DNA from 2 places in the Gilliamella sp. Pas-s95 genome. Region 1 is predicted to be linked to the other one. Evidence: riboswitches for the same ligand, from Rfam matches in the RefSeq annotation. Region 1 holds a riboswitch; the other holds the start of a gene.
What was found. A riboswitch is a leader RNA that binds a small molecule or an ion and turns the genes downstream of it on or off. The one in region 1 is predicted to bind preQ1.
Positions count from the first base shown of each region.

Region 2: linked by a shared signal. The riboswitch ahead of queD (6-carboxytetrahydropterin synthase QueD) and the one ahead of queF (preQ(1) synthase) in region 1 are both predicted to bind preQ1.

Region 1 is NZ_WTFC01000032.1:974-4,397, reverse strand. Features, by position in the region: gene yihI (Der GTPase-activating protein YihI) at 1-213, opposite strand, end outside; gene coaA (type I pantothenate kinase) at 384-1,319, shown strand; gene GQ598_RS08820 (DUF1090 domain-containing protein) at 1,339-1,767, shown strand; PreQ1 riboswitch class I at 1,924-1,968, shown strand; gene queF (preQ(1) synthase) at 1,972-2,445, shown strand; gene queC (7-cyano-7-deazaguanine synthase QueC) at 2,475-3,131, shown strand; gene GQ598_RS08805 (7-cyano-7-deazaguanine/7-aminomethyl-7-deazaguanine transporter) at 3,178-3,424, shown strand, end outside.
Region 2 is NZ_WTFC01000050.1:2,754-6,177, forward strand. Features, by position in the region: gene clpB (ATP-dependent chaperone ClpB) at 1-1,373, opposite strand, end outside; PreQ1 riboswitch class I at 1,660-1,705, shown strand; gene queD (6-carboxytetrahydropterin synthase QueD) at 1,709-2,137, shown strand; gene GQ598_RS10670 (7-carboxy-7-deazaguanine synthase QueE) at 2,134-2,748, shown strand; gene GQ598_RS10675 (hypothetical protein) at 2,925-3,424, opposite strand, start outside.

The DNA.
Region 1 (3,424 bases):
ACTTTCAACAACTAATGAAATCGGTTTTTTACTGCCAATGCGTGGATCTTTGCTTTTGTTTGTCGAATTTTTATTTTTGTTATCATCTTGATTATTAAAGCGAGAGCCACTTGGTAAGCCTTTGTGCTTACGTTTGCGCTTTAGCTCACGAGACTCTTCATTAATCTCTTGACGGCTTTTTTTAGTTTTTTGTTTCGATTTATTTTTTAACATACAATCTCTGTTTAATATTAGGGTTAATCATTTAACTAGCGTATTTTATCAGTAAGTCTTAAATATAGCTATGATGAAGCAGTCATGCTAATTTAAGATTGTAAAAAAAGAGATTTATGTATAATCTGAGCCCAATAAATTTGTCAGATTGAATTAGAGAACAAAATAAAATGAAAAATCATTTGAGCCCTTATATGCAATTTAATCGTCAAGAATGGGCAAGTTTGCGTAACGCAGTACCGATGACGTTAACCCCTGACGAGTTAACTTCTTTACAAGGCATTAATGAAGACTTATCTATGGATGAAGTCAGTGACATCTATTTACCTTTATCAAGATTACTTAATTATTATATTAGTAACAGCTTTAGCCGGCAGGCGGTACTGTCTAAGTTTTTAGGCAAAAGTCACAAAATCCCTTATATCATTGGTATTGCCGGTAGCGTTGCTGTAGGCAAAAGCACAACTGCAAGGGTATTGCAGGCATTGTTAACGCGTTGGCCAGAGCATCGTAAAGTAGCTTTAGTGACAACCGATGGATTTTTATACCCCAATAAATGCCTTGAAGAGCGTGGAATAATGAACAAAAAAGGCTTTCCACAATCATATGATATTAAAAAACTAATCAATTTTGTTGCAGATATAAAGTCAGGACAAGCAAACGTTAAAGCACCGGTGTATTCCCATCTGGTTTATGATATTGTCGAAGGTGAAGAAATGGTGATTGATAGTCCAGATATTTTGATTCTTGAAGGATTAAATGTACTACAAAGCACCTTGAATTATCCGCAAGCAAATAACCGTGTTTTTGTCTCTGATTATGTCGATTTCTCCATTTATGTTGATGCCGAGGTTTCGTTACTACATGATTGGTATGTGAACCGGTTTTTAAAATTTAGAGCTGGTGCATTTAGTGATCCCAATTCTTACTTTAACCACTACTCAAAACTGCCAGAACAAGAGGCTGTCAACATTGCTAATCGCCTTTGGCGTGAAATTAATGAGTTAAATTTGGTTGAAAACATCTTACCTACAAAGGAAAGGGCGAGTTTAATCCTGACTAAAGGTAAAGATCACAAAGTTGATTTGGTTCAATTAAGAAAATAGGGTAAGAGGGGGAATTGATATGAAATCAGTAATTCAAGTAATAACTAAAGTAACCATTATTACTTTGGCAAGTTTATTTTCGCTTGGTGCTTATGCTTCAGAACATTCTGAAGGATTAACGTGTGAAAGCAAAAAACAAACTATTGAAACACAGATTGATTATGCCAAAAAAAATAATAATTCTCACCAAGTTCAAGGGCTTGAAAAGGCATTACATGATGTCAATAATTATTGTTCAAATGATGAGTTAGAAGAAAAATATAATAAAAAAATTCAAGAAAAGACAGATAAAGTTGTTGAAAGAACCCAAGAATTGAATCAGGCAAAAACAAAAGGTGATGAGCACAAAATTGCCAAACAACAAGTCAAATTAGCCGATGCGGAAAAAGAACTCAATGAAGCTAAAGCTGAATTAGCTAAATTTTATCAAGAATTAAAATTAAGATAAGCAGTAACAGATAGATTATTTACCCACTTTGCTTGCTTTTCCACCGTGTTTTTATCATTAACACTATCAATGGTTATTGTTGATGGTGTTAGTTTGATATTTTGTATTCTTTACCACACTAGACTTTTATATTTAAAAAGAGTATGGTGTGCGGCTTGTTACGTGGTTCGTAAACCTCCCACGCTAAAAAACTAAGGAAACATCATGAATAAAATTACACTACTAGGCGATCAGTCTGTTCGCTATCCTACAACCTATTGTCCTGAAATACTCGAAACGTTCGATAATAAACATCCGAATAACGACTATTTTGTTAAATTTAATTGCCCAGAATTTACTAGCCTTTGCCCTATCACTGGTCAGCCTGATTTTGCGACGATTTATATTTCGTATGTACCCAATATTAAAATGGTCGAAAGTAAATCGCTAAAACTCTACCTATTTAGCTTTCGTAATCATGGTGATTATCACGAAGATTGCATTAATATCATCATGAAAGATCTAATTAAATTAATGGACCCTAAATATATTGAAGTTTGGGGCAAATTTACACCACGCGGTGGCATTTCGATTGATCCTTACGCCAACTATGGCAAATCAGGTACTCATTGGCAGCAAGTTGCAGCTAATCGATTAGCTAATCACGATATGTATCCAGAAAAAGTGGATAATCGCTAATTTATAATCCATCCAAACAGGAACTTCTAATGCAGACTCGTAAAGCACTCGTTATATTTTCTGGCGGGCAAGACTCAACTACCTGCTTACTGCAAGCCATTGCCGATTATGGACGTGAAAACGTTCAGACAATCAGCTTTCATTATGGTCAACGTCATGCCATTGAGCTTGAAAAAGCTAAATGGATCGCTAAAGATTTAGGTATTAAGCAAACTGTCATTGATACATCAGTTATCAAACAAACCACAAATAATGCGCTCATCGACGACTCACAAGAAATTAAAGCAGCTCAAGATGGCGATTATCCTAATACCTTTGTGGATGGGCGTAACATGCTCTTTTTACTTTTAGCTGGTTGCCATGCCAAACAGCAGGGCATTTCTGACATTATTATTGGTGTTTGTGAAACCGATTTTAGTGGCTATCCAGATTGTCGTGATATCTTTATTAAATCAATGAATGTATCGATGAATTTAGCCATGGACTATGCGTTTAACCTTATTACACCACTGATGTATTTAACTAAAGCACAAACGTGGGAAATGGCCGATAAACTGGGTTATCTTGATTATGTCCAACAACATACCCACACCTGTTATTACGGGGTTGATGGGGGATGTGGCAAGTGTCCTAGTTGTTTGCTGCGCGATAAGGGCTTGCAAGAATATATGGCTAAGGCTAGATAGATTTATTAATAACTGGGTTCTCTCACCCCATTAAAAAGGAAAAAAGATGTACTTACAGAATCATTTCGAATCGATAGAAAAAAACTTTACCCGTGGGCAACAGCAAAAAGCGCTTTACTGGTTGGCTTTTTTTCATATTTTAGTTATTGCTTCAAGCAATTATTTAGTCCAAATCCCATTTGATATTTTTGGTTTTCACACCACATGGGGGGCTTTCACTTTTCCATTTATCTTTTTAACCACCGATTTAACCATTCGAATTTATGGTGCAAGTTTGGCAAGAAAGATCATTT
Region 2 (3,424 bases), on a different contig from region 1:
AGTGATGCATATTCCTTTTCTTTTTCAGAAAGTTCATCGTTTAACATCTCAAGTCGTTTTTTACTGGCATCGTCAGACTCTTTTTTAAGCGCTTGTTGTTCAAGTTTAAGTTGAATTATGCGCCTTTCAAGTCGATCTAAAGATTCTGGTTTGGAATCCATTTGCATACGAATGCTCGATGCAGCTTCGTCAATTAAGTCAATTGCTTTGTCAGGTAACATGCGATCTGAAATATAACGATGCGATAACGTTGCCGCAGCCACAATTGCCGGATCGGTAATTTGTACATGGTGATGCAGTTCATAACGTTCTTTTAATCCACGCAAAATAGCAATGGTATCTTCAATCGTTGGCTCAGCAACATAGACTTTTTGGAAACGACGTTCTAACGCCGGATCTTTTTCAATATATTGACGATATTCATCAAGCGTTGTTGCGCCCACGCAGTGCAATTCTCCACGCGCTAATGCGGGTTTTAGCATATTACCTGCATCCATTGCACCATCGCTTTTACCTGCGCCAACCATGGTATGGATTTCGTCGATGAACAATATAATGCGACCTTCTTCTTTTGCTAAGTCTTTAAGCACGGCTTTTAACCGTTCTTCAAATTCACCACGATACTTAGCGCCCGCAATTAATGCGCCCATGTCTAATGATAACACACGTTTATTACGCAATCCTTCAGGTACTTCACGGTTAACAATACGTTGAGCTAAACCTTCTACAATAGCGGTTTTACCCACGCCTGGTTCACCAATTAATACAGGATTATTTTTAGTACGGCGCTGTAATACCTGAATTGTTCGGCGAATTTCTTCATCACGACCAATAACAGGATCAAGCTTACCTTGTTCTGCTCGTTGAGTTAAATCAATGGTATATTTTTTAAGTGCACCACGTTGATCTTCTGCATTAGGGTCGTTCACGTTATCGCTACCTCTTACTTGATTGACTGCTTGGCTAAATCTGTCTTTATTGACACCTGATCTTTTAAGAATATCACTTAAGCTACCTCTGTCTTCTAAAGCGGCTAATATAAAGAGTTCTGATGATATATAACTATCGCCATTTTTTTGGGATAATTTGTCGCATAGATTTAATACACGAACAAACTCTTGCGATGGCATAACATCGCCACCCACACCTTGAACTTGGGGTAATCGATCAACGGCTTGTGTTAATTCTTGTTGCAAAACAGCAACATTTGCACCAGCAGCAGTCAATAATGGCGTTACACTGCTACCTTCTTGATTAAGCATGGCTGATAGAACATGCACAGGCTCTATATATTGATTGTCCTTACCTAATGCCATTGACTGCGCATCAGCTAAAGCCTGTTGAAACTTGTTTGTTAGTTTATCTAACCTCATAGTATTTATCTCCTGAGCAATAGATTTGGATTCAATGCTTAACACATTCAACCCATTTGCATGTGATCTAAATGTGTATTGCAATCTAAATTTCAAGAGCAAATCCAGAATATTTTTTATAAAATTTATACAGCAAGATCAGCAAATATTTAAAGCTTAACTAGCGTTAAAAATAAAGGTCACCGCAATTCAATCAATTACCACTCAATGTTGTTTTAAATAAAGCTTGCAAGATGACAAATCAGCTTTTATCTATTATATTAGCGCCTTTATTTTGTTAGGTTTGCTAACCGTGGTTCGTAACCCATCCCACGTAAAAAAACTAGGAATACAACATGTTCAAAATAGCCAAAGAGTTTCAATTTGACGCCTGTCATATGCTAGATGGGCACAATAAAAAGTGCCACAATCTGCATGGTCATACTTATCGCTTATTAGTCGAAATTAGCGGTGATCTTATCGATAATGGTTCAAGTCAAGACATGGTCATGGATTATGCTGACCTAAAAATGGTAGTTAAACAGCATATTATCGAGCCGCTAGATCATGCTTACCTTTACAACCAAAATAACCCAAATGAGTGCCGTATAGCCACATTACTGCAAGAAATGGATCGCAAAATCTTCGCTTTTCCATGTCGCACTACTGCCGAAGCAATGAGCAAATTCATATTTGATCGCCTGTCGCAATATTTGCCTATTTCGATGATCAAATTATGGGAAACGCCAACTTCATATTGTGAATATCATCGGAGCCAAAAATGATCGAATTTCGCATCGTTGAAATCTTCGAATCTTTACAGGGCGAAGGTTATAATACTGGCATGCCTGCTATTTTTATCCGTTTTGCTGGGTGCAATTTAAATTGTGCTTGGTGCGATACTAATTTCCGCCAATTTACCCGGTTTACGTTAGATGCTTTAATAACTAAAGTTAAAGAATATAAAAGCAAAAATATCATTATTACCGGTGGTGAACCGACTATGGTGAAAGCATTACCTCAATTGCTTGTACCATTAAAAAATGCGGGTTATTTTATTGCCATTGAAAGTAATGGACTTGGCAAAGTTGATCAGCTTATAGATTATATAGCACTTAGCCCTAAGTTTTGTTATCGGTCACGCTATCAAAAAATAGTACAATCTACTGCCAATGAAGTGCGGATTGTTGCCGAAAATCATGCTGATTTTCTTGATTTTTGCCAATATATCGAAACTCAAATTCACGCCAAACGCTATTACCTTTCACCGTGCGAAAAAAATGGTGCGTTTAATATGTTTGAAACCATTGAACTATTGGGGAAAATCAACAAAGATCGCTTTGATAATAAATGGCTTTTGAGTGTGCAAAGCCATAAGTTTGCCAATATTGAGTAGGTATTTTGTTTTATAGATTAAAAAAGCGGTTTTGCTATCAAATTGCAAAACCGCTTGGCAAACGTTATTAAACTACTTATAACCCCTTATAATACTAGGATTTATTCTTTGATAAGTGATCCACTCTAGCCTTCTAAACCTCTATATATCAAGGATAGATAACCAAACACTAAGGTTTAAGGAGTAACACAAAGCCCACCTCTGTCGGAACCACCTGGACTCACACTGTGTATGTAACCGCGAGCGGCACCGACATTAAACTGATTACTACCTTTAGGGACACTCGTCACGTAGAAATCGTAGCGAAAGTCGGCGTCAATATAATCTTGCATATATCCCCACTCGGTGAAAAAACCGGCGCCAATTAGACGCTGATAATTATTACCATCTGACGAAGGCATAGCACCAGAAATTGAAGGAGAGCTTTTACGTACTGCGTTAGTTAAATCACTAACCTGCACAAGACGATACCCTAAACCATTACACCAAGCTGTGTGACCATTAACACCTGTAACTCGATCTCCCCGGTTTACAAACCATTGCTTTAACTTAAATCCATATTTGGCGACCACTGTGCCACTACTATCCCGACCTTCTAGCTCGAATGTTTGTGGTAAATTTGGTACACTAAGTGGACTAGGATTTCTGGCTTTTATTTGACTATCACTTGCCCTAG